One region of the Mesorhizobium sp. CNPSo 4684 genome, then DNA from elsewhere that is predicted to be linked to it. Evidence: predicted binding sites of a transcription regulator. Region 1 holds the regulator's gene; the other holds the start of a gene.
The links. Region 1 encodes HrcA, which represses chaperone genes, less so after heat shock. Its sites were predicted from a motif close to GTTAGCACTCNCNNNNNGNGAGTGCTAAC; they were not measured.

Region 1 (26,194 bases):
CGCCTTGGCGGGGTCGATCTCGGGTGTCCATGTGCCTTCGTCCCAGACGATGACCGTGCCGCCGCCATATTCGCCCCTGGGAATGGTGCCCTCGAAGGATGCATAGTCGATCGGGTGGTCCTCGACATGCACGGCCAGCCGCTTTTCGTGCGGGTCGAGGCTCGGGCCGCGCGTCACCGCCCAGCTCCACAAGACGCCGTCATGCTCGAGGCGGAAATCGTAATGCAGCCTGGTTGCGTCGTGCTTCTGGACGACGAAGATGCCTCCGGCCTGCTTGCCGCGCGCGACCTTGCCGGCAGGCTCGGCGGTTTTCTTGAAATCGCGCTTGGACTGATATTGTTCGAGGCTGGCCATGGTGCTCACGCCGATTTGCGTTTGGGCGCGGCGGCTTTCGCCTTGCCGCTTTTGGCCGCCGGCTTTGCCTTCTTGGCCGAGGCTTTCGCCGCGCCGCCATCCGACAGGCTCTTCTTCAGCGCGTCGAACAGATTGACGACATTGGACGGCTTGGGCGCGGCCTGCGGCTTCGGCGCCTTCTTGCCGGCCTTCTTGGCGCGGATCAGTTCGAGCAGCGCGTCCTCATACTTGTCCTCGAATTTCGACGGATCGAACTTCGCCTTCTTCTTGTCGATGATGAGTTCGGCGAGATCCGTCATCTCCTGGTCGGTCTTCACCGCCTCGATGTCGCCGAAGACGGTTTCGGGCTGCCGCACCGTGTTGTCGTAGCGCAAGGTGGTCAGCACCATCCCGTTGCCGAGCGGCTCGATGACGACGGGACGTTCTCTGGCGTAGAGCACGATGCGCGCCAGCCCGGCCATCTTCTTGCCGGCCATCGCGTCGCGGATGACGGCAAAGGCTTCCTCCGACACCTTATCGGCCGGCGCGACATAATAGGGCGTGTCGAGATAAATCTGCTGGATCGAAGCTTTGTCGACGAAACCGTCCAGCGCCATGGTGTGCGAGGACTCGATCTGCACCGCGGCGATCTCGTCTTCCTCGATATGGACGAAGTCGCCGTCGTCGAGTTCATAGCCCTTGATCTCGTTGCCTTCCTCCAGCGGCTTGCCGGTTTCGGCATCGACATAGATGCGCTTGACCGTATTGCCGGTCTTGCGGTTCAGCACCCGAAACGAGACTTTTTCGGTGTGGGTGACGACGTTGGTCAGTTCGACGGCGCAGGTGACCAGCGACAGTTTCAGATAGCCCTTCCAGGCGGGGCGGGGTGCCATGGCGAAACTCCTGCGCGATGCGGTTCAACCGAGAACGGGTAAAGCCGATTCCGGTTCCGAACGCAGCCTGGGCGGCTTTGCAGCCGTGCGCACGGAAATTTCGCGGGGCTCCCCGAAATTGAAACAGAACCGCGCCCAAGCGACATCCAGACGAAACATATGTGATGCAAAAGTCACATTGGCCGGAAAGGGCTCAAAAGGCTCTGAAAGACCCCGAAACAGCCGCATTCCGGCCACGAAGCGACGGGTTTTCGACCGAAGATTAACATCGTGTTCACCGACTATTCACGCCTCGACGCTATGATCCCCGCAATCGGACGGGACATCCGAAAATCGGGACAGGGAACTAAGTAAAATGAAATTCTGGGGCCACATCGCCGGCTATGCCGCCGCCATCCGCGAATTCATCGCGCCGACCTATCGGCCGGAGCGCTATTACATGCGCGGACCGGGCCCGGCCTGCGCCCGTCGCGGCAGCTCGCTCGGCGCGCACTGATCATGACGTTCGAAAGCCGTCACGACAGCCGGATCTGCAGACCGGGCGCCGACCACCGCGCAACCACCTATCGCGCTGAGCGCCCCGCTCTGGCCGCGAGAAGCCGTGCGACAACGCCGCGGCTTTGATCCCCTAGCCGGCATGCTTAGTGTCGCCTGACACAAGCTGCTGGATGTCCCGTGACTTCTTCTCCTGAACCCTTCGATGCCAGCCAGCCGTTGATCGTTTTCGATGGCGTCTGCGTGCTGTGCTCGGGTTTCGTGCGCACGGTGGTCAGGCTCGACCGCAAAAACCGCTTCCGCTTCGCCACGGCGCAGTCGCCCTTCGGCGAGGCGCTGTTCCACGAGCATGGACTGCGCACCGACAGCTATGAGACCAATCTGGTCCTCATCAATGGCGCTCCTTTCACACGGCTGGACAGTTTTGTTGCCGTGATGGCCGAACTCGGCTGGCCGTGGCGGGCGGCGAAAGCCCTGCTGCTGTTGCCACGCCCCTTGCGAGACTGGCTCTACGAACGCATCGCCAAAAACCGCTACGCCATCTTCGGCCGCAAGGACAGTTGCGAGACCCCGTCCGCCACGATGCGTGCGCGGATGATTGGTTGATGCATGTCGCCCAAAAGTGACCTCGATTTTGGGGACACGACATGCATGGAGGCAACAGCGCGATGAGGCTTCTGGTCGTCGGCGGCTATGGCATTTTCGCCGGCCGCATCGTGCAGTTGCTGGAGAGCGAACCGCGCCTGACGCTGATCGTCGCCGGGCGCGGGCTGGCCAAGGCCGAAGCCTGGTGCAAAACCCGCATCGGCGCGGCGGCGGAGCTGGTGCCCCTTGCGTTCGATCGCGGCGGTGACCTGCCGGCTCAGCTTTCGGCGCTCAAACCCGATTGTGTCGTCGACGCCAGCGGTCCGTTCCAGGCCTATGGCGCGGGCCGCTACCGGCTGATCGAGGCCTGCATCGCGCAAGGCATCCATTATCTCGACCTCGCCGACGGATCGGACTTCGTCGCCGGCGTCTCCGCGTATGACGATGCGGCGCGCAAGGCAGGCCTGTTCGTGCTGTCCGGCGTGTCGAGTTTCCCGGTGCTGACCGCAGCGGTGGTGCGTCGTCTTTCCGCCGGCATGGCGCGGGTCGACACAATCCAGGGCGGTATCGCGCCGTCGCCCTTTGCCGGCGTCGGCGAAAATGTCATCCGCGCCATTGCCGGTTACGCCGGCCAGCCGGTCGACCTGAAACGCGATGGCGGTAAGGCGCAGGGCCATCCGCTGACCGAGCAGATGCGCTACACGATTGCCGCGCCGGGCAAGGTGCCGCTGAACAGCACGCTGTTTTCGCTGGTCGACGTGCCGGATTTGGGCGCGCTGGCGGACCTGTTGCCGCAGGCCAAAACCATCTGGATGGGCGCCGGGCCGGTTCCCGAAATCCTGCACCGCGCCTTGATCGGCCTTGCCTGGCTGGTGCGGATCGGACTGGTGCGGTCGCTGTCGCCGCTGGCGCCGCTGATGCACTGGGCGTCCAACCGGCTGCGCTGGGGCGAACACCGCGGCGGCATGTTCGTCGCGGTGGAGGGGGTCGACAAGGCGGGTGAAGCGATCAAACGCTCCTGGCATCTGCTGGCCGAAGGCGATGACGGGCCGCTGATCCCGGCCATGGCGGTGGAGGCGCTGGTGCGCAAGACGCTGGACGGACAGGCGCCGGCCCCAGGGGCGCGAGCGGCGGTACGCGACCTGGAACTTGACGACTATCAGGCGCTGTTTGCCGGCAAGGCGATCTATACCGGCTTCAGGGGTGACACTGCCGACGTCGAAAAGCCCCTCTATCCGCAAGTGGTCGGCGGCACCTGGCAGGATCTGCCCGAAGAAATCCGCGCCATGCATGAGCGCGTTGGAACGGCCGAGGGACGCGGCAGCGTTGAACGTGGCGCCGGTATTCTTAGCCGGCTATCTTGCTGGTTGGTTGGATTTCCTCCCGCCAGTGCCGACATGCCGGTCCAGGTCCGCTTCGATGCCGGCAAGGATGGCGAGACCTGGACGCGAACGTTTGGCGCTCACACTTTCTCCAGCCGCCAGTTCGTCGGTGAAGGCCGCTCGCGGCGGCGGCTGTGCGAGCGCTTCGGCCCGCTGACCTTCGCCATGGCGCTGGTGGCAGAGCAGGGAAGACTGTCGCTGGTGCTGCGCCGCTGGAGCTTTCTCGGCCTGAAGCTGCCGATGTGGCTCTGCCCGCGCTCGGCATCCTATGAGAGCGTCGAGGACGGCCGCTTCCGCTTCCATGTCGAGATCTCGCACCCGCTCACCGGGCTGATCGTGCGCTATCGCGGCTGGCTCGAGCCGAACGCCTGATCCATCCCCGCGACCTCAGTCCGGCAGCGCTGCGACGGCGACGATCTCGATGACGATGTCGGCCTGGACAAGGGCTGCGACGCCGATTACTTCCGAAGGCGGCGGATTGTTGTAGCTGCAGTGCTTCGGACAATGCTCTGCGAAGAACGCGTCCAGCACGTCGAGGCGAAAATTGGGAGAGCTGAGAACGCCGCCGTCGGGAAAGGGACCTCTGACGAAGAAGGTCAGCCTGATGAGATGGTCGAGGCTGCTGCCCAGTTCCTCCAGATCCGATTTGATGTTGCCGAGAACTTCACGCCACTGCGCCGCCGCATCGCCGGCGAAGCCGCCGCCTTTCTTGCCGGCTGGATCATAGTCGGCCGATGTCGCGGTGTTGCCGCAGAGATAGACGGTTCCTCTCGCTCCACTGACGACTGTGCCCTTTGCCCATGGCATCAACCGGCCGTTCTTGAATTTCTTGTGGGTCACGAGTTCCATTCTCTCCTCCCATGCCTCGCGTGACGTGCCCGCCACGACAGAGGATAGTGCTGCGCGCGCCCGCTGCCAGTCCGGTGCCGCCATCGTCCAGCCAGGAAAGATCTGGTCCTTGCGAAATCTCCTTGTGAAGATGAAAGTTTTTCTGAAGCCTGTCGAAATCGGGCATGGCCACACGACATACGTCCGGCACGCAACGACGCGGCCTTCGAAAAACAGGAGAAGACCATGCGATACATGCTTTTGATATACGCGAACGAAGCCGCGATGGCGGCCGCGCCGAGCGACAAGACCTACGAGATCAGCGCCGCCTACGGTGCCTACACCGAAGCGTTGAAGAAATCCGGAGCGTGGCTCGCCGGCGACAGACTGAAGCCGACCCAGCTTGCCACCGCGGTGCGGACGGCCAACGGCAAGACCAATGTGCTCGACGGCCCCTACGCCGACACCAAGGAGCAGCTTGCCGGTTTCTACATGATCGATGCCGAGGACGCCGACGCGGCGATCGCATGGGCAGCCCGCTGTCCAGGCGCCAGCGCCGGCACTATCGAGGTGCGGCCGATCTGGGAAATGACCGAGTACGCCTCTCAGAAATGACCCAGTGATGGATAGTCGACCGGAGATCGCGCGCGTGGCGGCCGAGGCGGCCGCCCGGCAAAGCTACGGCAAGCTCGTCGCCTGGCTCGCGGCGCGCACGCGCGATGTCGCCGGCGCCGAGGACGCGCTGGCGGATGCCTTTGCCGCAGCACTTGAGCGCTGGCCGAAAGCCGGCGTGCCCGAGAAGCCCGAGGCCTGGCTGCTGGCGGTGGCGCGCCGCCGTGGTGTCGATGCGGTGCGCCGTCGGCTGACCAGCGAGGCGAGCCGCGACCATCTCAAGCTGATGGCCGAGGAGATGGAGGCAAGCATGCATGACGAAGACCTGCCCGACGAGCGTCTCAGGCTGATGTTTGCCTGTGCCCATCCTGCGATCGAGGCCAGCGTGCGGGCGCCGCTGATCCTGCAGACCATTCTGGGTTTCGACGCGGCGGCCATCGCCTCGGCCTTCCTGGTCTCGCCGGCGACGATGGGCCAGCGCCTGGTGCGCGCCAAGAGCCGCATCCGCGAGATCGGCATTCCGTTCCGCGTGCCGGAGCGGGCCGAACTCGGCGAGCGGCTGGATACGGTGCTGGAAGCGATCTACGCCGCTTTCGCCGAAGGCTGGACCGACCCCGCCGGCACTGAAACGCAACGCCGCAATCTGGCGACCGAAGGCATCTGGCTCGGGCGTCTGGTGGCGTCGCTGATGCCCGACGAGCCGGAAGCGCTCGGTCTGCTGGCGCTGATGCTGTTCGCCGAGGCGCGCCGCCCGGCGCGGCGCGATGAAGCCGGCGACTATGTTCCGCTTGCCGATCAGGATTGCCTTCTGTGGGATCACGCGCTGATCGACGAGGCCGAAGCGCTGCTCGGTCACGCTGCGACCATGGGCGTCATCGGCCGCTACCAGCTCGAAGCGGCGGTGCAGTCGGTGCACGCGACACGGCGGCGGACCCGCCAGACCGACTGGGCGGCGATCCGGAATTTCTATGATGCGCTGTCGGCGATTGCCGGCTCGCCGGTGGTGGCTATCAACCGCGCCGTGGCGATCGCCGAGGCCGATGGGGCAGCGGCAGGTCTGGCGGCGCTTTACGTGCTTGACGACGACAAGCGGCTTAACGACTATCAGCCCTACTGGGCTGCCCGCGCCGGCCTGCTGGCCAGGCTCGGCAATGCAGCGCAAGCGGTCGAAGCCTATGACCGGGCGATCGGCCTCGAGCGCGACCCGGCCGTGCGCCGCTTCTTGCAGGCGAAACGGGCGATCCTGCGAAATTGAGCGCCGCTCAACCCGGCCACATCTCATGCGATGCGTTGAGCCGTTTCATCAGCGGATGCGCGCGCAATGCCGACCACAGGCGTTCGATGTTCGGCCAGTCCGCCCGCGCCTTGTCGACATCAGGGTGCCAGGCCACCAGCATGACGAGATAGATGTCGGCCAGCGACATCGCGTCGCCGACCAGCCAATCTCGCTCCTCGAGTGCTGCATCGACAATGGCGAAGCCGCGGTCCATCTCGGCAATGGCTGCCTGCTTGACGGCTTTCTTGCCCTCGGCATCGGTAGTGTAGCGATGGGCATAGTATAGACGCAGGATGGCCGGGTAGAGCACCGACGACATGAACGCCATCCAGCGCAGGAAATCGGCGCGATCCGGCGATCCGGCGGCCGGCGCCAGACCCGCCTGCGGGTGGCGCTCGGCAAGCAGGATGCAGATCGCCGCCGATTCGGTTATCGACTGACCGTCGGGCAAGGTCAGGACCGGAACCTGGTTCAACGGGCTGATGTCGAGGAAAGCCGGGTCGGGCGGGTCTTTCTTCGGCACATCGATCTGGTCGAATCGCACGTTTGCCAGCGCCAACGCCGCCTCGACGACGAAGCCGCCACTGCCTGGGCGTGTGTAGAGTCTGTACATTCAAATCCTCCCCAACCTGCACGAAGCAGGCCGGGCGATTTGACCCGGAAGCCACCTTCCGCTCAAGCCGGCGGCTGAAGCCACCAGCGGTTTTCAAGCGGTCCAGCGAAGACGTAAGGACTAAGCCCCCAGCCCGTCGAACAGGATGGTCGACAGATAGCGCTCGGCGAAGGACGGGATGATCACCACCAGGTTCTTGCCCTTGTTCTCCGGCCGTGAGCCGACGACGATTGCCGCCTGGAGTGCGGCGCCCGACGAGATGCCGACCGGCACGCCTTCGAGGCGGGCGACGAGGCGGGCGTTGGCGACCGAATCCTCGTTTGAAACCTTGACGATCTCGTCATAGATCGTGGTGTCGAGGATCTTTGGCGCGAAGCCGGCGCCGATGCCCTGGATCTTGTGCGGGCCGGGCTGGCCGCCCGACAGCACGGGCGAGGCCTCCGGCTCGACGGCGACGACATGCACCGAGGGCTTGCGCTGCTTCAGCACCTGGCCGACGCCGGTGATGGTGCCGCCGGTGCCTATGCCGGCGACGAAGATGTCGACACCGCCATCGGTGTCGTTCCAGATCTCCTCGGCCGTGGTGCGACGGTGGATCTCCGGATTGGCCGGGTTTTCGAACTGCTGCGGAATGACCGCATCGGGCAGGGTCGCCGCCAGCTCGTCGGCCTTGGCGATAGCACCCTTCATGCCCTTGGGACCTTCTGTCAGCACCAGCTCGGCGCCGAGCAGCGCCAGCATCTTGCGGCGCTCCACCGACATGGTTTCAGGCATGGTCAGGATCAGCTTGTAGCCCTTGGCGGCGGCGGCGAAGGCGAGCGCAATGCCGGTATTGCCGGAGGTCGGCTCGATCAGCGTCGTCTTGCCGGGCCTGATGCGGCCCGATGCTTCAAGCGCCTCTATCATCGAAACGCCGATGCGATCCTTGACCGAGGCGATCGGGTTGAAGAATTCGAGCTTGGCCAGAAGGTTGGCGACGACGCCTTTCTCCCTGGCGAATTTGTCGAGCCGCACCAACGGCGTGTCGCCGATCGTCTCGGTGATCGAATTGTAGACGCGGCCGCGGCCGGGCACGCGCGGCGAAGAGACGGGCTTGTTCATTGGTTTCGCTCCCAAGTCAAATCAGGCAATTGGTCAGGCAATTGGCATCGGCGGACAGAATAGGGCTTTCGATCGCGCAAGATAGGCTGCCGGCCGAAAATATCGAGTGGGGTGCTTGCTGAAAAGGCTGACCTCCCGGAAACGCATTTCCCGGATGGCCCGATTGGCGGAATGGATTGGCTGAAACCGGTCTACTGACGCGCCGCAATGGCTGCGGCTGCGCCAACCATGAAGCCGGCTGCGGTGCGGTTCAGCGCCTTCAGCGCGCGCGGCGATTTCAGGAACCAGCGCGCCTTGGCGGCCAGCGCCAGATAAGGCACCAGCACCACGAAGAGCACGATGACGGTGAGCGCGACCAGGATGCCGTAGTCGGCGAGCGTGATGGTCTTCAGGTCGACGATGGTCGGCGTGATTGCGAGATAGAAGATCATCGTCTTCGGGTTGCCGAGCGTGACGGTGAGGCCGGCAAGGAAGCTCGATGCCAGACCACCCTTGCCTTTCCTGGCCTCGACCGTTTCGGGCGTGATGCCGGCGGTCCAGAACCGCCAGCCGAGGAAGGCGAGATAGGCGACGCCCAGCCATTTGATGGCGAGGAAGACCATGCCGAAGGTCTGTGCGACAAAGGCAAGGCCGAGCACCACGGCGGTGAGATAAGTGAGGTCACCGAGCATCAGTCCGAAGGACATGGCCAGCGACGAGCGGAAGCCCGAGCCCAGCGCCCGCGCCACAAGCGCGGTGACGCCAGGGCCGGGAATGGCGGCGGCGATGCCGAGTGCGGCGCTATAGGCGAGAAAGCCGGTGAGGGTCATGACGGTTGCACCCCGTGAAGTGCCCCTGATGCCATGAAAGCCGGCAGGGGTAAAACGGATTCGATTGCGCCAGCAAGGTCGGACGGTCGTCAGGGCACGGCCGATAACGAGAGATGGTTCACTTACGCGCCGTGGGAGAGCGGCTATCCCCCATCCGCCCCACCGCACCTTGCAATCCCTAATAGCTGCGCTCTTGCGCGGCTACACCGACAGGAACTGCCCATGCTAGCGAAACGACTTCACATCCAGCTTCTGCAATGGAAGCCCTATTCCGAGGCGCGCGGTTACGAGCTGGAATGGTATCTGTGGTTCGAGGGGCGGCAGGCCTTCAGCCTGTTCGACAAGGGCGCGAGCGATATCGTCCCAGCGCCTGGGTACTTTACCGACAGCCGGAACCCCGGCGCTCACCCCGTTCATCCGATGATCTATCCGCTGGTCGTCAACAACCGTTTCGAGGTGCGGCTTGTCGCGTTAGAGCGCGACTCCCCGGACCCCGACGACACTGCCAAGGCCGGATTCTACATCGACCTCGACACCAAATATCCGCCGGTTTCCGACTGGCGCATCGTTGCTTCCGATCCGCGCAACAGCGACCTCAACGTGGAAGCGTCGTTCCAGCTGCAATGGCTGGACTATGTCGACACCAATGAGATTCCCGACACCGGCGTGCGGCGCATCGTCGACAAGTCCAATTATCCCTACCCCTGGGGCGCCAATGTGATGGTGTTCGAGCACTGGCTCGGGCTTGGCCGCAAGGCAGCGCTCAAGCTTGACGACCAGAACCGCGCATCGCGCCGCGAATACTGGATGATCAACGGCAATGCGGCCCGGCGCATGGTGCAGGACGTCTATCGCTTCAACGTCAACCAGCTGGGCGTCGCCAACGACACGATCAGCAGTGTTTACGTGCCGAAGCTCAATGACGGTCACGTCACGGTGGCGCTCTACGAACACGATTTCAGCGACAGCCGCTTCGCGCAAGGGGCGAAGAAGTCCTTCGGCTCGGTCGGCCTCTTCAATCTCAGGGATACCGGTTTCGACGACCGCGTCTCATCGGCCGAGGTGATCCATACCTATCCCAAGGCGATACATCGGGACGTGCACTGGGGCAGCTCTTTGCCAAACCAAAGGGCTCAGGAAGGCCCGTCGACATGAGTGATGCGCCAGATGGTGCCGTTGGCATCCTCGGTGAGGATGAGCGCGCCGTCTTTGGCCACCGCGACGCCGACAGGCCGGCCCCAGACGGAGTCATTGGAAATGACGAAGCCGGTGATGAAATCCTCATATTCGCCGGTCGGCTTGCCATCCTTGAACTTCAGTCGCACCACCTTGTAGCCCGTGCGTACGCCGCGGTTCCAGGACCCGTGCAGGGCAACGAAAGCATCGCCCCGATACTCGGCCGGGAAATTGCCGCCGTCATAGAAGACGATGTTGAGCGGCGCCGAATGCGCCTGCATCAGCACGTCGGGGATGGTTGCCTTGCCGGCAAGGTCGGGGCGCTCACCCTTGCGGCGCGGATCCTCATTGTTGCCGATATAGTACCAGGGCCAACCGTAGAAGGCGCCGTCCTTTACGGTGGTTGCGAATTCGAACGGAATGTTGTCGCCGAGCGAGTCGCGCTCGTTGACGACGCACCACAGCGCACCGGTCGCCGGCTGAACGGTCAGGCCAGAACAATTGCGCAGGCCAGTGGCAACGATGCGGCCATTCTTGCCATCGGGGTCGAAGGCCAGCACATCGGCGCGGCCGTCCTCCTCGCCCCAGGCAGCACCTGAAGGCATGGATTTGATCCAGGCGTCGAGGCCGCCGCGCGGTTCCTTCCCCATGCCCTCGGCGATATTCGATTCGGAGCCGACCGAGACATAAAGCGTCTTGCTGTCGGGCGAGAAGGCGATGTCGCGAGTCCAGTGGCCGCCCGAGGGAATGCCGGAGACAATCGTCTCCGGTTCACCGGAGGCTTTCAGATCGCCGTCGCGATAGGCGAAGCGCACCACGCTGTCGGAGTTGGCGACATAGACCCACTGCGGCTTGTCGCCCGGTGGATAGAAGGCAATGCCGTAGGGTCGGCTCAGGTTGCTGGCAAAGATCGCTTTCTGAACGGGTTTTGCGCTACCCTTTCCGAGACGATAAACGCGTATCTCGTCGTCGTTGCTGTTGGCAACAAACAGGTCGCCATTCGGAGCAACGCGAACGACGCGCGGGTTGGCGATACCGGAGGCGATAAGCTCCGCTGTAAAACCCGGCAGCACAACTGGATTGGCGCCTTCGGGCCTCTCCGCCACGCCGGGACCATTGGATGCGGATTCGGTGACAAAGGGCGCCTGTAGGTCCTGCGGCTTGATCAGCCGGCGCACGCCCGGTTTGTCCGCCTTCCAGTCGCCGAAAGCGTCCTTGCCGGTCAGCAGCGGTTGATCGGCTTGCTGAGCGAAGGCACTGGTGGCCACAAGCAGGGCAAGGCTCGCGAAGCCGGCAATCCGGATCATACTGTCCTCCTCGAATTCACGCCGGTCGGGGCGTCATGCAAAGAAGAGATATCGCGCGAGCGCCACAAAAGAGAAGCGTGCGCGCGCAGATTCAAGCGAAACCCGTCAGCTGTCCTCTTCCTCGACGTCGAGATCGTCGTCGAGCCGCTTTTCCAGCGCGACGAGATCGTCCGGCAGCGGCAGGCCCATGGCGCGCATTTCGCGAAGTTTTTCGCGCAGCTGCTCCTGGATTTCGTGCTCGTCCTCGGGCTGGTTGACCATTTCCTCGAGCAGCAGACTGATCTGGGCCTTGAACGATTCAAGCGCCATTCTGCGCCCTCCTTTGCGGTGATGCCGGCTTTGGACTTATCTCAACATCCGGGTAATCAATTGGGCAGTGTAGTCGACCATGGGCACGATGCGGGCATAATTCAGCCTGGTAGGGCCGATGACGCCGAGCGCGCCGACGACGCGGGCATCCTTGTCGCGGTAAGGCGCCACCACCAGCGACGAGCCTGAGAGCGAAAACAGCTTGTTTTCCGAGCCGATGAAAATGCGCACGCCGGGGCCGTCCTCGGCGAGGTCGAGCAGCTGGATCAGCCCGTCCTGCGTTTCCAGGTCCTCGAACAGGTGCCTGAGCAATTCGATGTCGGCGTGGGCGGTGACATTTTCGAGCAGATTGGCGCGGCCGCGCACGATGAGACGCGCCGGCAGGCCGCTGTCGGCGCCCGCCCACACCGCCAGGCCTTTTTCGACGAGATCCTGCGACAGCGTGTCGAGGGCGGCCCTGGTCTCGTCCTTGATACGGGCGATCTCGATGCGCGCCTCGGCGAGCGTGCGGCCCCTGATATGGGCGTTTAGGAAGTTGGAGGCTTCGTGCAGCTGCGAGACGGTGATGCCGGCCGGCAGGTCGACGACACGGTTCTCGACATCGCCGTTCTGCGACACCATCACGGCCAGCGCCTTGGTCGGCTCAAGCTGGATGAACTCGATGTGCTTCAGCGCCACCTCGTTCTTGGTGGCCAGCACCAGGCCGGCGCCGCGCGACATGCCCGACAGCATCTGGCTGGCCTCGGTCAGCATGTGTTCCAGCGTCGCGCCCGAGCCGGAGGCGCGCACCTGCGCCTCGATGACGCGGCGTTCCTCGTCGGAAAGATCGCCGAGCTCCATGAAGGCATCGACAAAGAAACGCAGGCCCGCCTGTGTCGGCAGCCGCCCGGCCGAGATGTGCGGGGCATAGATCAGGCCGAGATGTTCGAGATCGCTCATCACATTGCGGATGGTGGCCGGCGACAGCGACGACGGCAGGATGCGCGACAGGCTGCGCGATCCCACAGGCTCACCATCCTTGAGGTAGGAATCAACGATGCGCCGGAAAATGTCGCGCGAGCGCATGTCGAGCGACTGCAGCGCGGGTGCCAGCAGACTGGGTTCGGTGACTGCCTTGGTCATTCGGGCCAAAAACCTCCGGCTAAAGGATATAGACTTCCTTCGCCCCTGCGCAACCCGCTGCCGCACTTGCGGTCAGCGGCGCCTGTTCCAGATCGCCCGCTGCCGCGTTTGCGGCCAGCGGCGTCGCTCTTGCGATCGCCCCATGCCGTATGCGGTCACGGCGCCGCGTTTGCGGCCATTTTCCTTTGCGCCATGGGCTGCATGCGTCTACAAGCCGCCCACGCAACCGCAAAAAGAACAGAAAGAGGCCTCGATGCGCCCCTCCAAACGCCAAGCCGACGAAATGCGCGCTATCTCCTTCGAGCGCGGCGTGTCCAAACACGCCGAAGGCTCGTGCCTGGTGAAATTCGGCGACACGCATGTTCTGTGCACGGCGAGCCTGGAGGAAAAGGTGCCGGGCTGGATGCGCAATTCCGGCAAGGGCTGGGTGACGGCTGAATACGGCATGCTGCCGCGCTCGACCGGCGAACGCATGCGCCGTGAAGCTTCTGCCGGCAAACAAGGCGGCCGCACGCTGGAGATCCAGCGGCTGATCGGCCGTTCGCTGCGCGCGGTCGTCGACCTGCAGGCGCTGGGCGAACAGCAGATCACCGTCGACTGCGATGTCATCCAGGCCGATGGCGGCACCCGCACGGCTTCGATCACCGGCGGCTGGGTGGCGCTCTACGATTGCCTGCGCTGGATGGAAGCACGGCAGATGGCCAGCGTTGCCAAAGTGCTGAAAGACCATGTCGCGGCGATTTCCTGCGGCATCCATGACGGCCAGCCGGTCATCGATCTCGACTATATCGAGGATTCGTCGGCCGGCACCGACGCCAATTTCGTCATGACCGGCAAGGGTGGCATCGTCGAGATCCAGGGCACCGCCGAGGGCGAGCCTTTCTCCGAAGGGCAGTTCGCGGAGCTGATGGGTCTGGCCAAGAAGGGCATCCAAAGGTTGGTGAGTTTGCAGCAGATGGCTGTGGCCTGATTGAATTTACTGCGATGACGTCGGCGATCCTTCACACCCCCCTCTGGCCTGCCGGCCATCTCCCCCGCAAGGGGGGAGATCAGAGGTCGCTACCGTTTTCGCCAACCATCAACGTTGAGACGCTGCCAGCGGAACTGCCAATCTCCCCCCTTGCGGGGAAGATGCCCGGCAGGGCAGTGGGGGGTGCCTCGTGACTCCCTCTGCTATTTTGGAATCCGCTCTCTACGTCACCGATCTTGCGGCCGCAGAAACCTTCTACCGCGATGTGCTCGGCCTCGACCTCCTCGGCAAGGTCGACGGCCGCCATCTCTTCTTCCGCTGCGGCGCCGGCGTTTTGCTGATCTTCAACGCCGAGGCGACCAAAGTGCCGCCGGCGCCGGATGCGCGGCTGAAAGTGCCGCCGCACGGCACGGTCGGCGAGGGGCATCTGTGCTTTGCGGCGAGCGCGGATGAACTCGGGCGCTGGAAGGCGCAGCTTGAGGCGAAAAACATCGCCATCGAAAGCGAATTCGAATGGCCGCAAGGCGGGCGTTCGATCTACATACGCGACCCCTCGGGCAATTCGATCGAATTCGCCGAGCCACGGATCTGGGGCCTTTGATGCATTCTCTCGATGGAAAAAAGATCGTCGTCGCCAGCCACAATGCAGGCAAACTGCGCGAATTCGCCGATCTGATGGGTCCGTTCGGCTTCGAGGCGAAGTCGGCCAAGGACTACGGCTTGCCGGAACCGGACGAGACCGGCACCACCTTCGAGGAAAATGCCTATATCAAGGCTTTTGCGGCGGCTAAAGCCACCGGCCTGCCGGCGCTGTCGGACGATTCGGGCCTCTGCGTCGACGCGCTCGACGGCGCACCCGGCGTCTACACCGCTAACTGGGCCGAAACCCCGGGAGGCACTCGCGATTTCGGCATGGCCATGCAGCGCACCGAAGTGGCGCTGCAGGAGGTCGGCGCGGCCGAGCCCAAGCAACGAACAGGCCGCTTTGTCGCCGTCATCTGCCTCGCCTTCCCAGACGGCGAAGCCGAATATTATCGCGGCGAGGCCGAGGGAACGCTGGTGTGGCCGCCGCGCGGCGAGCTCGGCTTCGGCTACGACCCGGTTTTCCTGCCTGACGGTTTCGACAAGACGTTCGGCGAGATGAGCGCCGAGGAGAAGCATGGCTGGAAGCCCGGCCAGCCAACGGCGCTGTCGCACCGCGCCCGCGCCTTCCAGAAATTCGCCCGCGCCAGACTTGGTTCGGCCTGAGATGCCGCTGGACCGCAGCCCGGGCTTCGGCGTCTACATCCATTGGCCGTTCTGCGCGGCCAAATGCCCGTATTGCGACTTCAACAGCCATGTCCGCCACCAGCCGGTCGATCAGCAGCGTTTTGCCCGCGCCTTCGAGACCGAGCTCGCGACGATGCGCGGGCGCACCGGGCCGCGCGAAGTGACCAGCATCTTTCTCGGCGGCGGCACGCCGTCGCTGATGCAGCCCCAGACGGTGGCGGCGGTGCTCGACGCCGTGGCCAAGAACTGGACCGTGCCCGATGGCATCGAGGTGACGCTGGAAGCCAATCCGTCCTCGGTCGAGGCCGAGCGTTTTCGCGGCTACCGCACCGCCGGCGTCAACCGGGTGTCGCTCGGCGTGCAGGCGCTGAACGACAAGGATTTGCGCTTCCTTGGCCGGCTGCACAATGTCGAGGAAGCAGTGCATGCCATCGGGCTGGCGCGTGAGATTTTTCCGCGGCTTTCCTTCGATCTGATCTATGCCCGTCCCGGCCAGACGCTGGACGCCTGGCAGGCGGAGCTCGAACAGGCGATCGACCACGCCGCCGACCATCTGTCGCTCTACCAGCTGACCATCGAGGAAGGCACGCCGTTCCACGCCCTGCATGCCGCGCACAAATTCACCATTCCCGACAATGACCGGGCAGCCGATCTCTACGCGCTGACGCAAGAGGTGACCGCAGCGCATGGTTTGCCGGCTTACGAGATTTCCAACCACGCCAGGCCGGGCGCCGAGAGCCGGCACAATCTGACCTACTGGCGCTATGGCGAATATGTCGGCGTCGGGCCGGGCGCGCATGGCCGTTTCATCGAGAACGGCCACCGCACCGTCACCATCGCCGAGCGGATGCCGGAGACCTGGGCCAATCTGGTCGAGGCCAAGGGCCATGGCGTCACCGGCGGCGAAGTCTTGACGCGTTCGGAGGAGGCCGACGAGTTCCTGCTGATGGGGCTCAGGCTCGCTGAAGGCATCGACCTTACCCGCTACGAGGCGTTTTCCGGGCGCGGCCTGTCCAGCGCGCGGCTGTCGGTGCTGCAGGACGAGGGGCTGGTGGCGCCTATCGGCAACGCCAGGCTGCGCGCCACGCCGGCCGGCATGATCGTGCTCGACGCCGTGGTGGCGGATCTGGCGCGGTAAGCCCACAGGCCAAGTGGCTAGTCTGTGGTGGACGATTTATCGGCTCCAGTAAGGATGCTAGAAGTTCGGCTTGTTGAACCGAAGGCGTGCCCGCGCCGTATCCAGATGGTCCTGCGATGAAGTTCCTGATCCACGAGACGCTGCGGACATTGAACACTGATGATGTGTTCGAGTTTGGACTGGGCGAGATCTCTAAACCGTCGAAAGACGAAGATTTCTATGAGGCAGAAGTAATTTTTATCAAGAACGGAAAAGTTCTCACCAAGGGAAAGACAGCCAATCTGAGTGAATTCAGCGTCGTAACCAGCTTTATCACCTTCATCGGCATCAGGCTTAGAGCGATCGCCAAGGATGATTCTATAGAATTCGATCTTTATGGACTTACTATTGATCAGTACATCCCTCTGACAAAATCGATACGAGAGATATGGGATGAGTAATTGCACGCGGCGGAGCGCAGTTTGGGTTTCTAGCCAGGGCAATAGCCAATAACTAAAGATGGAAACTCTTGAGGAACGTCCTCTTTGTCTGCAGCCAGAATCGTTTGCGCAGCCCGACTGCCGAGCAGGTGTTTTCCAAGCGCAGGGACATCGAGGTTGAGTCGGCCGGCACCAATCACGATGCCGACACGCCGCTGACGCATGAACTGGTGGCGTGGGCCGACATCATCTTCGTCATGGAAAAGGCGCACCGCACCAAATTGCAGAAGAAATTCAAGGCGAGCCTGAAGAAGGCGCGGGTGGTCTGCCTCGACATCCCTGATGACTATGAATTCATGGACCCGGAACTGGTGCGTCTGTTGGAGGTGCGCGTTTCGCGGTATCTCGGTTGAACAAGATGCGGGGCGTTGGCATCCACGCCTTCGTCATCCTCGGGCTTGACCCGAGGATCCATGCCGCGACCTTAGCCTAGGAATTCGGCAGAACAGAATTCTGGACCGTTGCGACGCTTTGATGTCACGGCATGGATCCTATGGTCTGCGCCGCGTCGCTACGCTCCTTGCTTCGCCATAGGATGACGAAGGATCAACCGTCTCGCCCAACCGCAAAGGTCTGTGGGATCAAGCGTCGTGCTTGAAGCGGCGCTTGCCACGGTCCTTTGCGGCATGCGCGTTGCCGGGTCGGGCCGGCTTGGCGTCGGCCTTGTCGCGGCGGACGCTGTGCTGGTCGTTCATCGGATGCGGCGGCACGCCTTCTCTGGCGCTCTTGGTTTCAAGACGGGTGATGAAGATATCGAAGCGATTGGGCATCGTCCGGTCAGTGCTCCGTCGTGCTGCTTGGCTGGGGCTGATTGTCGGAAAGCCTGACATTCGTCGGCAAGGGGGTGGTGGCCCGCCTGGTCAGGCTGGTCTCGCTCTTGGCGAGCAGACGCTTGTCCTTTGGCACGGGCACGCGGTTGCGCCCGGCATAGTAGGGCTCGAAAACGTCCTGCAATTTGAGGCTGTCCATCCTGTCCTCCTCCTCAAGAGACTCAGGTATTCAATCCGCCGGCCACGGTTTCGTTCCCCACTATGGCAAAGACATGGCGGCCGGATTACATCGGCGTCAGGTTTGGGGCGGTCAGGTTGAGGCGGGACGCCGGGCTTTTGCAACCGCGCCTGCGCCGTGCCAAACAGGGCTGAACGGAGAGTGAGCGGTGACCGGCGAAAAACGCAGCTATGTGATCGGCCAGACCGAGATGCCGGCCCGACCGCTCGAGCCGGCGCTCTATCTGGTGGCGACGCCGATCGGCAATCTCGCCGACATCACGCTGCGCGCGCTGGAAACGCTGGCCGCCGCCGACATTGTCGCCTGCGAGGATACCCGCGTCTCGCGCGTGCTGCTCGACCGCTACGGCATCCGCCGCCGCACCACCGCCTATCACGAGCACAATGCCGGCGAGGCCGGGCCGAAGCTGATCGCAGCGCTTGAGGCCGGGCAGAGTGTGGCGCTGATTTCCGATGCCGGCACGCCGCTGATCTCCGATCCGGGCTACCGGCTGGTCGGCGAGGCGCAGGAGCGCGGCCTGCGCGTCGTGCCGATCCCGGGTCCGTCGGCGCCGCTGGCGGCGTTGACGGCGTCGGGCCTGCCGTCCGACGCCTTCCTGTTTGCCGGGTTCTTGCCGGTGAAATCAGGGCAGCGGCTGACCAAGCTCGAAACCTTCAGGGCGGTGCCGACGACGCTGATCTTCTTCGAATCGCCACGCCGGCTGGCCGAAACGCTGGCTGCCATGGTCGAGGCGCTGGGTGGCGAGCGCAAGGCAGCCATCGGCCGCGAGCTGACCAAGACCTTTGAGGAGATGCGCACCGGTACGTTGCGGGCGCTGGCCGACCACTATGCGGCGGCCGACACGCCGAAGGGCGAGATCGTCATCTGTGTCGGCCCCGCCGAGGTCAAGGCCGACCAACCCGCCGACATCGACCGGCTGCTTCTGTCGCTGGCCGCCGAAATGCCGGCCTCCAAGGCTGCGGCGGAAGCGGCGAAGATGACCGGCGGGCAGAAGCAGGCGCTGTACCGGCGGCTGCTTGAGCTCAGGGATGCCGCTGGAGAAGGCGAAGGTGGCTGAGCGCCCGAGCGCCAGCCGCCAAAAGGCCTATCGGCGCGGCCATCGCGGCGAGTGGCTGGCAGCAGCGGCGCTGATGCTGAAGGGCTACCGCATCCTTGCGCGCCGCCATCGCACGCGCTTCGGTGAAATCGACTTGATCGCCAGGCGCGGTGACCTCGTGCTGTTCGTCGAGGTCAAGGCGCGGCGCACGCTGATGGAAGCGATGGAGGCGATCGGCCATGAATCCGAGCGCCGCATCGAGGGCGCCGCCGACATCTGGCTGTCGCGGCAGCCGGATTACGGAAAGCTGTCGATGCGATTCGACATGGTGGCGGTGCTGCCCTGGCGCTGGCCGGTGCACGTGGAGAATGCGTTTTATGGGAGGAGTTGAGGGGCTAGTGACAGGCGTCGCTCGCCCTTCGCTGGCTCAGGGCGTTCGTCGTTCGGAAAGCCAAGCAATTGGCTTTCCGTCCGCTTCGCGGACCACTCCTCACCCCCAAATCATCAACGCCACCAAGCCCACACCACCCACCACCAGGCGCCACCAGCCGAACAGCGAGTAGCCGTTGCGCGAGACGTAATCGAGCAGGAAGCGGACGACGATCAGCGCGGCGACGAAGGCGGCGACGAAGCCGATGGCGATGATCGGCAAGTCGGCCGTGGTCAGCACATTGCGGTTCTTGAACAGGTCGAAGGCGAAGGCGCCGACCATGGTCGGGATGGCAAGGAAGAAGGAGAATTCCGCCGCCGCGCGCTTGTCGACGCCCAGAAGCAGCGCGCCGACGATGGTCGAGCCGGAGCGCGACGTGCCGGGGATCAGCGACAGGCACTGGAACAGGCCGATCTGCAGATAGAGCCGGGTCGGGAAACGTTCGACGTCGCGGTAGACGGGCTTGAGGTTCATGCGGTCGACCGCCAGCAGCACGACGCCGCCGATGACCAGCATGATGCAGATCAGCCGCGGCGATTCGAACAGGATGGTCTTGATGAAATCATGCGCCAGCGCGCCGATGATGGCCGCCGGCAGGAAGGCGATCAGGATGCCGAGGACGAAATGCCGCGTCAGCCGGTCATGCGGTAGGTCGAGCAGCATCTGCCACAGGCGGCGGAAATAGACGCTGAGGATCGCCAGGATGGCGCCGAGCTGGATCAGGATCTCGAAGGCCTTGCCTGTGGAATGGAAGCCGAGGAAATGGCCGGCAAGCAGGATATGGCCGGTGGAGGACACCGGGATGAACTCGGTCAGCCCCTCGAGCAGGCCGAGCAGCAGGGCTTCGACAAAGGTGTGGCTATCCATGGCAACCTCGGCATTCAAGTGACGGAAGGAAACGGCTTGCAAAAGGGCTTGCTTGTCACGGCGCGGAAGTCCCCCTATAGGTCGCAATACCGTGACGGCCGCATGACGGGCCGCCAAGACTTACCGGTGCGCCCTGCGATTCGCCAGTGCGCTGAATTATCGCGGAACCATGCTGACGCTTTTCCATCACCCGATGTTTGCCACCTGCCGCTTCGTTCGCCTCGCCTTTGGCGAGTATGGCGAGGAGCTGGCGCTGATCGAGGAAAAACCGTGGACGCGGCGCAAGGAGTTCCTGGCGCTGAACCCGGCCGGCACCTTGCCGATCCTGCTTGCCGAGGGCGACGTGCCGATCGTCGGCGCCATGGTGATTGCCGAATATCTCGACGAGACGCGCGGTGTGCTGAAGCGCGACAAGCGCCTGTTTGCCGAAGACCCGATGCAGCGCGCCGAGATCCGCCGGCTGACCGACTGGTATCTCAACAAGGCCGAGAGCGAAGTGACCAGGCATCTCGTGCGCGAACGGGTGCTGAAGCCGATCATGCCGGAGACGGCGGGCGGCGGTTCGCCCGATTCTGGCGCGATCCGGGCCGCGCGCGCCAACATCCGCCAGCACATGAAATATACCAATTGGCTGGCAGGCACCCGTCATTGGCTGGCCGGCAGCAAGGTCACCTATGCCGACCTGGCAGCGGCCGCGACGCTGTCGGTGCTGGATTATCTCGGCGAGATCGACTGGCGCGAGCATGCCGCGGCGCGCGAATGGTACACGCGGGTGAAATCGCGGCCATCCTTCCGGCCGCTGCTCTCCGACCGGGTGCGCGGCCTGTCGCCGGTGTCGCATTATGCGGACCTCGACTTCTAAACGCGAAACCCTGCGCGCGCTGATCGACGCGGAGGCGCGGCGCGCCGGCTTCGATGCGGTGGCCGTCACCACGCCTGACTCGATCCCGCTTGCGCCGGGACGGCTCGCCGAATTCGTCGCCGATGGTTTTCATGGATCGATGGCTTGGATCGCCGAGACACTCGAGCGGCGCAGCGAACCGTCGACGCTGTGGCCCGAAGTACGCTCGATCATCGTGCTGGCGATGAATTACGGCCCCGACCATGATCCGCGTGCGCTGCAAGCAAGGCGCGACCGCGGCGCGATCTCGGTCTATGCGCAGAACCGCGACTATCACGAGGTGATGAAGGGAAGGCTGAAGGAGATTGCCGGCAAGATCGTGGCGCGGGCCGGCGGCGACGTGAAGGTGTTCGTCGACACCGCACCGGTGATGGAAAAGCCGCTGGCCGAGGCCGCCGGGCTCGGCTGGCAAGGCAAGCACACCAATCTGGTCAGCCGCGAGCACGGCTCGTGGCTGTTCCTCGGCACCATCTTCACCACGGCGGAATTGGCGCCCGATGCAGCCGAGGTAGACCATTGCGGCTCCTGCCGCGCCTGCCTCGACGCCTGCCCGACCGATGCCTTTCCGGCGCCATATCGGCTCGATGCCAGGCGCTGCATCTCCTACCTCACCATTGAGAACAAGGGCCCGATCCCGCACGAATTCCGCGAAAAGATCGGCAACCGCATCTATGGCTGCGACGATTGCCTAGCCGCCTGCCCGTGGAACAAGTTCGCCCGCGCCGCTTCCGAAGCAAAACTCGCCGCGCGCGACGAATTACGCGAGCCGGTGCTGGGGGAGCTGTTGCAGCTGGACGACGCGGCGTTCCGGTCTTTCTTCTCCGGCTCGCCGGTCAAACGCATCGGCCGCGACCGCTTTGTCCGTAACGTGCTGATCGCAGCCGGCAATTCCGGCGATGTTTCGCTGGCCAGTTCGGTGCGCGTTTTGCTGGACGATGCCTCGCCGCTGGTGCGTGGCGCGGCCATCTGGGCGCTGGCGCGGCTGGTGCCGGTCGCGGAATTTGCCGAGCTGGCCGCCGCCTACTCGAAAACCGAAACCAACACGACAGTGCGCGACGAATGGCTGTCCGCGCTGCCGATTGAGGCGGATGCATGAGCGAAAAGCAGATCTTCATCTTCGGCGCCGGCTATTCGGGCAAGGCGTTTGCCCGTGCCAACGAGGAAAAGGCGACGGTTTTCGGCACCTCGCGCTCGCCTGAAAAACTCGAATCACTGAAGCAGGCTGGCATCGCGCCGCTACTGTTCGACGGCGCGCTGACGCCTGAGGCTGGCGAGGCGCTGGAGAATACCACGCATCTGATCGTCTCCGTGGCGCCGGAGGAGGCCGGCGACCCGGTGCTCAACGCCGCGCGCCTGGCGATAACAGCGATGCCCGCCCTTGGCTGGATCGGCTACCTCTCCACCGTCGGTGTCTATGGCGACTATGGCGGCGGCTGGGTCGACGAGACGGCGGCATGCCGGCCGGTGTCGAAGCGCTCGGTGATGCGCGTGGCGGCCGAGCAGGATTGGCTGGAGCTTGGCCGCGAGATCGGCAAGCCGGTGGCTATCCTGCGGCTTTCCGGCATTTACGGGCCGGGTCGCAATGCGCTGGTCAATCTGGAGAACGGCACCGCGCGGCGGCTGGTCAAGCCCGGCCAGGTGTTCAACCGTATCCATTGCGACGACATTGCCGGTGCGCTGTGGCATCTCGTCGACGGCAATACGGGCGGCATTTTCAACGTAACCGATGACGAGCCGGCGCCGCCGCAGGATGTCGTCACCTATGCCGCTTCGCTGATGGGCGTCGAACCGCCGCCCGAAATTCCTTTCGAGACTGCCCAACTTTCGCCCATGGCGCGGTCTTTCTATGGCGAGAACAAGCGCGTCGCCAACACAGCGATCAAGGCGGCCGGCTATCGGTTCCGCTTTCCGGACTACCGCCAGGCATTCGACCAGATGTGGGCTGACGGGAGCTGGCGCGATGGCGAGCCGCGCAGCCCGATCAAGGGTAGATAATCGAAACGCGGCGCCGGGCGTGCTATGATTCGCTTGAATAAGCGGCCTGCAGCAGAGGGGGCTCATGACGATTTCGATGCGATCCTTGCCCGGCAGGCGGCCGTTCCTGACGGCGGCGCTGGCGATCGTGGCGCTGGCCGGACTGGTGGCGGGCGCAATCACGGCCGAGCCCAGGGCAAAAGACCTGTTCGGCGCCAAGAAACTACCGGCGGTGGCCGCGGCGCAATCCTTCGGCTTCTATTCCAAGGGCTGCTTCACCGGCGGCGTCGCCATTCCGATGGATGGTCAGAACTGGGAGGTGATGCGACCATCGCGCAACCGCCGCTGGGGCCATCCGACGATGATCGCGCTGATCGAGAAACTGTCGCGCGATGCCGCCGCCGACGGCTGGCCGGGGCTTCTGATCGGCGATATCTCGCAGCCGCGCGGCGGGCCGATGCTGACCGGGCATGCCTCGCACCAGATCGGGCTCGACGCCGACATCTGGCTGACGCCGATGCCCGACCGCAAGCTCACGACCCAGGAGCGCGAAAACATCAGCGCCACGCTGATGGTCGACGACAAGACGCATCTGGTGAAGGACAGGCTGTGGAAGCCGATGCACACGCAGCTGCTGAAGCGTGCGGCAAGCTATCGGGAAGTCGAGCGCATCCTGGTCAATCCCGGCATCAAGAAGAAGCTTTGCGACACCGTCACCGGCGACCGTTCCTGGCTGCGCAAGATCCGGCCGTTCTGGGGCCATGACTATCATTTCCATATCCGTATCGGCTGCCAGCCGGGCTCGCCCAACTGCAAGGGACAGGAAGCGACACCAGACGATGACGGCTGCGGCAAGCCGCTGGCCTGGTGGTTCACCGCGGAGCCGTGGAGGCCCAACAAGAACCCGGACGCGCCCAAGGCGCGCGACGTGATGACGATGGCGAACCTGCCGAAACAATGCCAGTTCGTGCTCGACCAGCCCGATGCCGACTCGGTTGAAGCCGTCACCTATCGCGGCGGCGGCGTGCCGATCGCGGCCAGGGCGCCCGAACCTGATGCGCCTTTGCCGCCCATCAACGGCAACGCGGCGGGCCTGCCAAGCGCCGCTAACGCCTACACCGCGACGCCGGAGATCGGCATTCCCCTGCCGAGGCGACGGCCGCCGGCAAACGTCGGACAGTAAAGGCGACCTGACGCTTCCCCTTTCCTGGGTCATGCGCTAGTCAATCGATTGAAACGGGCGCAACGGCGTCGCAAAGGGGACGATCAAGAGCATGTCAGGCGACGACGACGCAGCGTTGCGGTTTCCAGTGTTGATCGGCGATATCGGCGGCACCAATGCGCGCTTTTCGATCGTGCTCGATGCGAATTCGGAAGCCGGCGAGCCGCAGATCGTGCAGACGGCCAATTTCAACACCATCGACGAGGCGATCCAGGCGGCGGTGCTCGACCGCTCGTCCATCCGGCCGAATTCGGCGGTGCTGGCGATCGCCGGGCCGGTCGATGGCGACGAGATCCCGCTCACCAACTGTCCCTGGGTGGTGAAGCCGAAGCAGATGTTTTCCAATCTGGGCCTGAGCGACATCGTCGTGCTCAACGATTTCGAGGCGCAGGCGCTGGCCGTCGTGGCGCTCGGCGAAGAGCATATGGAAAAGATCGGCGGCGGCACGCCGGAGGAGAATGCCGGGCGCGTCGTGCTCGGCCCCGGCACAGGGCTCGGCGTCGCCGGGCTGGTCCATGCGCTCAACCACTGGATACCGGTGCCCGGCGAAGGCGGCCATATGGATATCGGGCCGCGCACACCACGCGATTTCGAGGTGTTCCCGCATATCGAGAAGCTCGAAGGGCGCATTTCAGGCGAACAGATCCTCTGCGGGCGCGGCCTGGTCAATGTCTACCGGGCGGTGGCCAAGGCCGACGGAAAACCTTCTCCCTTCACCACGCCGGCCGAAATCACCGGGGCGGCACTGGCGAAGACCGATGCCGTCGCCGAGGAAGCGCTGGCGCTGTTCGTCACTTGCCTCGGCCGCACCGCAGGCGACCTGGCGCTGGTGTTCATGAGCCGCGGCGGCGTGTTTTTGACCGGAGGCATCGCGCAAAAGATCGTGCCGGCTCTGAAGGAAGGCAATTTCCGCGCCGCCTTCGAGGACAAGGCGCCGCACAGCGCGCTGATGCGCACGATGCCGGTCTATGTCATCACCCACCCGCTGGCAGCCCTTCTCGGGCTCGCCGCCTATGCCCGCAACCCGTCGCTGTTCGGCGTCCAGACCGCGGGGCGGCGCTGGCGGGCGTGATCCGCTTTGCCTTTCCTTGGGCCCGTTTCAGGCTGCGATCCCGGCCGCGACGAAGTTTCGCCATAGGCAAGCCGTAGCCGGGGCGCTAAGAGGGGGCCAAATTCAGCCCGCTCTACCCAGGAAACCGACGAAGCGCTGCAGATTTGACACTTCAAAGCCCAAACAGAGTGAAGGTGCGGCCGACCGAGGTCTCGGCGGTGCTGCGCCGTATCCTGGCTGAAAACAGCCGCGACTATCGCTGGCACTATGCCGTCGCCATCATCTGTTCGCTGCTGGTTTCGGCCACGACGGCCTTCAGCGCCTGGATCATGGCGCCGATGGTCAACCAGATCTTCTACGAACGGCAGGGTGGCGCCGTCTTGTGGATCTGCGCCGGTTTCATGGGCGCCTTCATGATCCGCGGCTTCGCCGGCTACGGCCAGGCGGTGGCGCTGGCCACGATCGGCAACAATCTGGTGGCGCGCTACCAGAGACGCATCTTCGATCATCTGATGAAGCTCGGCGTCGACTTCTTCAACGACACGCGTTCGGGCCGGCTGGCGGCGCAGGTCAATGAGAATGTCGGCGGCATTCGCGACCTTTTGTCGTTGACCATCGTCTCGATCACCCGCGACGCCGTCACGCTGGTCGGCCTTGTCGGCGTCATGATTTACCAGGATCCGGTGCTGTCGCTGAGTTCACTGCTGATCGGACCGCCGCTGATCTGGGCCGTCGTCTACATCACGCGCCGGGTACGCAAGATCAACCGGGAATCCGTGCTTATCAATTCCCGGCTGATCGGGGCCGTGCAGGAGGCCACGCAAGGCATCGCCATCGTCAAGGCCTTCACCATGGAGGAGGAGCTGTCGCGCCGCATCGGCGACCTCGCCGCCAGCGCCGAACAGCGCAGCAACAAGATCGCCCGCGTTTCGGAACGGCTGTCGCCGATTTCCGACATGCTGGCCGGCCTCGCAGTGACCGCGGTCATCGGTTATTCCGGCTATCGGG
Region 2 (3,065 bases), on a different contig from region 1:
TTCTCAAGCACCGAAATAAGGCGAGCATCCTCGGAATAGAGAGGCTCCTTGCTGTGCCCTATCAAAACCCCAGCTGACTGGACCGGCTGCAACGTCGAGGCCGCCGGCATTGCTCTGCCGCCACGGGAATTGGCGACCTCGTTCAGCTGCCGCTCAAAGGTCGTCGCATCTGCGGACGGCACCGCGGGTGAACCCGCTTGCCGGCCCGCGCTGTCCGACTTTACACGCTCCCACTTCGTCGAGGCGAAATCCATCCGTTCCTCCCTTCAAAAATAGAGGCATCGAAGCTGGGCTGGATTTGACGTGCCGGAAATCAGGAACAAACTACCCTTTAACAGCCCTCGGCAGGCATGCATCGTGAGCATCGGCAGCCGATGTTCGTCCAGTGCGACCAACCCTGTCTGTTATGTTAAATGGGGAAGCTGTCGACAAGCTGATCACGACAGTGCGCCTCGAGCGTTGTGCATGTGCCCGCGCGCTTCGCCGTCAAGACCCCATAAATCGAGATCTGAGACAAATACTGCTTCACCTCGCTGATCTGTACGGCCATCTTTCGCGGTGAGGTGCACTGCAAAGTACGGATGCGCGACTGGCAGAAACCTGGTTGAACGGGAAGGCACTGCTTTGGCAAGCACATCCGGCCCGCCATCCGATTCTCACTCGTTCTTGATGTCAGCTGCGCGTGGCGACGCAAGAGTTGCCGTAATCGACGATCGTCTTGACGATCGCATGATCAGCAATGCCCGGGTTTCGCCCCACTGCATAAAAATGCTTTGGCGTGATGCCCGTCGATGTCTTGTGGCCGCAGCCGGGCCGTTTAGAGCGCCTCGGTCGAACATGCAGTCATCATTTCCACGCTCTTGGCAAACACTTCGCGAAGTGTGGAGCGAGGTCGACAGGCGCGTCCGGAACCCGAATGGGCGAACTGCCCATGCCGAAGCCTTCTTCACCGCGATGCGGCCAACATCCGTCATGCGCTGACTGCTCGGTTCCGTTATTCAAACGCCCGCCTTCAAGACCTTCTGGGATGCGCAGGCGTTTAGACAGCAATCGCAAACGAGGTGCACTGGACCCGGCATGCCATGCACTTTGACCGTGACCTCGGCGGCAAACGGTTTGGAAACGACGGCTATTCTCGCGAGGAGCTTGCCGCCGCGTTCCTTTGCGCGACCCCGGGGCGGGGCGCCTCGAGGTCGCGACGACCATAAATCTCAACGAGCGGCTTGATCCCAACACCGTTAACGGCGAACGTCTCGAAGAACTGCAGCGCCTCCAGTCGAGGACCATCGATACCACTCCGGTCGAAGGCGAAGAGCTGGATTCACAAAGGGCGGGGAAGCAGTAGTTAGCTCGTCATGCGCCGAGGGGCCGGTCCCACCGCAATTTGCGATTTGAGACCCGTATTTCGATGCAATCGCCTCCGGATTTTAACGGAGGAAATCGGACGGCGCCGCGAAATCATTCGACACGTCGATCGTTAAATGGGTGGCCAGCCCACACCCGCAGACGAGCGTGCGAAGAAGGACAACAGCTCGCCACGCGTGATCGGCTGGACATAGGCGATGCACACCAAGACGAGCACCTCCGATTGCGTTAGCTCCCTTGCCCCCCTCCCGCTGCCGTGTGTCTAAGGCGGCGGGGATGGCGTCGGCGAAAGCAGCTTTTTGCTCTTCGCCCTGTCCCTTCCATCTTGACTAGTGCGAGCCTGCAGCCTTATCTCACGACCGCGTTAGCACTCGCCTTAGGTGAGTGCTAACTATCCGGCGGCCTCGCCGGATGGAGGAACTGTTCTCACCGTTCTCATTCGAGGAAGAAAAAATGGCAAAGTCGAAGTTCCGCCCGCTTCATGACCGCGTGGTCGTTCGCCGGGTCGAATCCGAATCCAAGACCGCCGGCGGGATCATCATCCCGAATACGGCAAAGGAAAAGCCGCAGGAAGGCGAGATCATCGCCGTTGGTTCCGGCGCTCGTGACGAAGCTGGCAAGCTGGTTCCCCTGGACGTCAAGGCTGGCGACCGCATCCTGTTCGGCAAATGGTCGGGCACCGAAGTCAAGCTCAGTGGCGAAGACCTTCTGATCATGAAGGAATCCGACATTATGGGCATCATCGGCTGATTATCGGCCTCACCGTCAACTGAATTCCGGGCTTTATCGCAAGCCCCTGCCAGGAGCTAAAACATGGCTGCCAAAGACGTAAAATTCTCCCGCGACGCCCGTGAGCGCATGCTGCGCGGCGTCAACATCCTCGCCGACGCGGTGAAGGTCACGCTCGGCCCCAAGGGCCGCAACGTCGTCATCGACAAGTCGTTCGGGGCCCCGCGCATCACCAAGGACGGCGTCACCGTTGCCAAGGAAATCGAGCTTGAAGACAAGTTCGAGAACATGGGCGCGCAGATGGTCCGCGAAGTTGCTTCGAAGACCAACGACATCGCCGGCGACGGCACCACGACCGCGACCGTTCTGGCGCAGTCGATCGTCCAGGAAGGCCACAAGGCCGTTGCCGCCGGCATGAACCCGATGGACCTGAAACGCGGCATCGACCTGGCTGTCAGCGAAGTCGTCGCGGCTCTCGGCAAGGCTGCCAAGAAGATCAAGACCTCCGAAGAAGTTGCCCAGGTCGGCACGATCTCGGCCAATGGCGACGAGTCGGTCGGCGCCATGATTGCCGAAGCGATGCAGAAGGTCGGCAACGAAGGCGTCATCACGGTTGAGGAAGCCAAGACCGCCGAGACCGAGCTGGAAGTCGTCGAAGGCATGCAGTTCGACCGCGGCTATCTCTCGCCCTACTTCGTCACCAACGCCGACAAGATGGTTGCCGAGCTCGAGGACGTCTACATCCTCCTGCACGAGAAGAAGCTCTCCAACCTCCAGGCCATGCTGCCGGTTCTCGAAGCCGTCGTGCAGACCTCCAAGCCGCTGCTCATCATCTCGGAAGACGTCGAAGGCGAGGCTCTGGCCACGCTGGTCGTCAACAAGCTGCGCGGTGGCCTGAAGATCGCCGCCGTCAAGGCTCCGGGCTTCGGTGATCGCCGCAAGGCCATGCTGGAAGACATCGCCATCCTCAC

Region 2: the regulator HrcA is predicted to act here: its motif matches at 1,729-1,757, upstream of groES (co-chaperone GroES).

The regions. Positions count from the first base shown of each region.
Region 1 covers NZ_JBWLUX010000001.1:210,641-236,834, forward strand. The annotation lists gene ligD (DNA ligase D) at 1-354, opposite strand, end outside; gene ku (non-homologous end joining protein Ku) at 360-1,226, opposite strand; gene AC04SG_RS01090 (hypothetical protein) at 1,582-1,722, shown strand; gene AC04SG_RS01095 (thiol-disulfide oxidoreductase DCC family protein) at 1,902-2,327, shown strand; gene AC04SG_RS01100 (saccharopine dehydrogenase family protein) at 2,390-4,060, shown strand; gene AC04SG_RS01105 (RidA family protein) at 4,076-4,537, opposite strand; gene AC04SG_RS01110 (YciI family protein) at 4,763-5,131, shown strand; gene AC04SG_RS01115 (RNA polymerase sigma factor) at 5,139-6,383, shown strand; gene AC04SG_RS01120 (glutathione S-transferase family protein) at 6,391-7,017, opposite strand; gene cysK (cysteine synthase A) at 7,138-8,118, opposite strand; gene AC04SG_RS01130 (LysE family translocator) at 8,310-8,927, opposite strand; gene AC04SG_RS01135 (hypothetical protein) at 9,150-10,082, shown strand; gene AC04SG_RS01140 (PQQ-dependent sugar dehydrogenase) at 10,061-11,410, opposite strand; gene AC04SG_RS01145 (hypothetical protein) at 11,516-11,719, opposite strand; gene hrcA (heat-inducible transcriptional repressor HrcA) at 11,756-12,841, opposite strand; gene rph (ribonuclease PH) at 13,095-13,811, shown strand; gene AC04SG_RS01160 (VOC family protein) at 14,002-14,412, shown strand; gene rdgB (RdgB/HAM1 family non-canonical purine NTP pyrophosphatase) at 14,412-15,059, shown strand; gene hemW (radical SAM family heme chaperone HemW) at 15,061-16,218, shown strand; gene AC04SG_RS01175 (hypothetical protein) at 16,335-16,658, shown strand; gene AC04SG_RS01180 (low molecular weight protein tyrosine phosphatase family protein) at 16,727-17,050, shown strand; gene AC04SG_RS01185 (hypothetical protein) at 17,279-17,467, opposite strand; gene AC04SG_RS01190 (hypothetical protein) at 17,475-17,666, opposite strand; gene rsmI (16S rRNA (cytidine(1402)-2'-O)-methyltransferase) at 17,854-18,762, shown strand; gene AC04SG_RS01200 (YraN family protein) at 18,755-19,132, shown strand; gene AC04SG_RS01205 (undecaprenyl-diphosphate phosphatase) at 19,232-20,038, opposite strand; gene AC04SG_RS01210 (glutathione S-transferase family protein) at 20,208-20,900, shown strand; gene queG (tRNA epoxyqueuosine(34) reductase QueG) at 20,881-22,035, shown strand; gene AC04SG_RS01220 (SDR family oxidoreductase) at 22,032-22,934, shown strand; gene mepA (penicillin-insensitive murein endopeptidase) at 22,999-24,096, shown strand; gene AC04SG_RS01230 (glucokinase) at 24,179-25,207, shown strand; gene AC04SG_RS01235 (ABC transporter ATP-binding protein) at 25,351-26,194, shown strand, end outside.
Region 2 covers NZ_JBWLUX010000077.1:14-3,078, forward strand. The annotation lists partial or broken gene AC04SG_RS32655 (hypothetical protein) at 1-254, opposite strand, end outside; partial or broken gene AC04SG_RS32660 (3-oxoacyl-ACP synthase) at 682-877, opposite strand; gene AC04SG_RS32665 (zincin-like metallopeptidase domain-containing protein) at 1,062-1,208, shown strand; gene groES (co-chaperone GroES) at 1,819-2,115, shown strand; partial or broken gene groL (chaperonin GroEL) at 2,179-3,065, shown strand, end outside.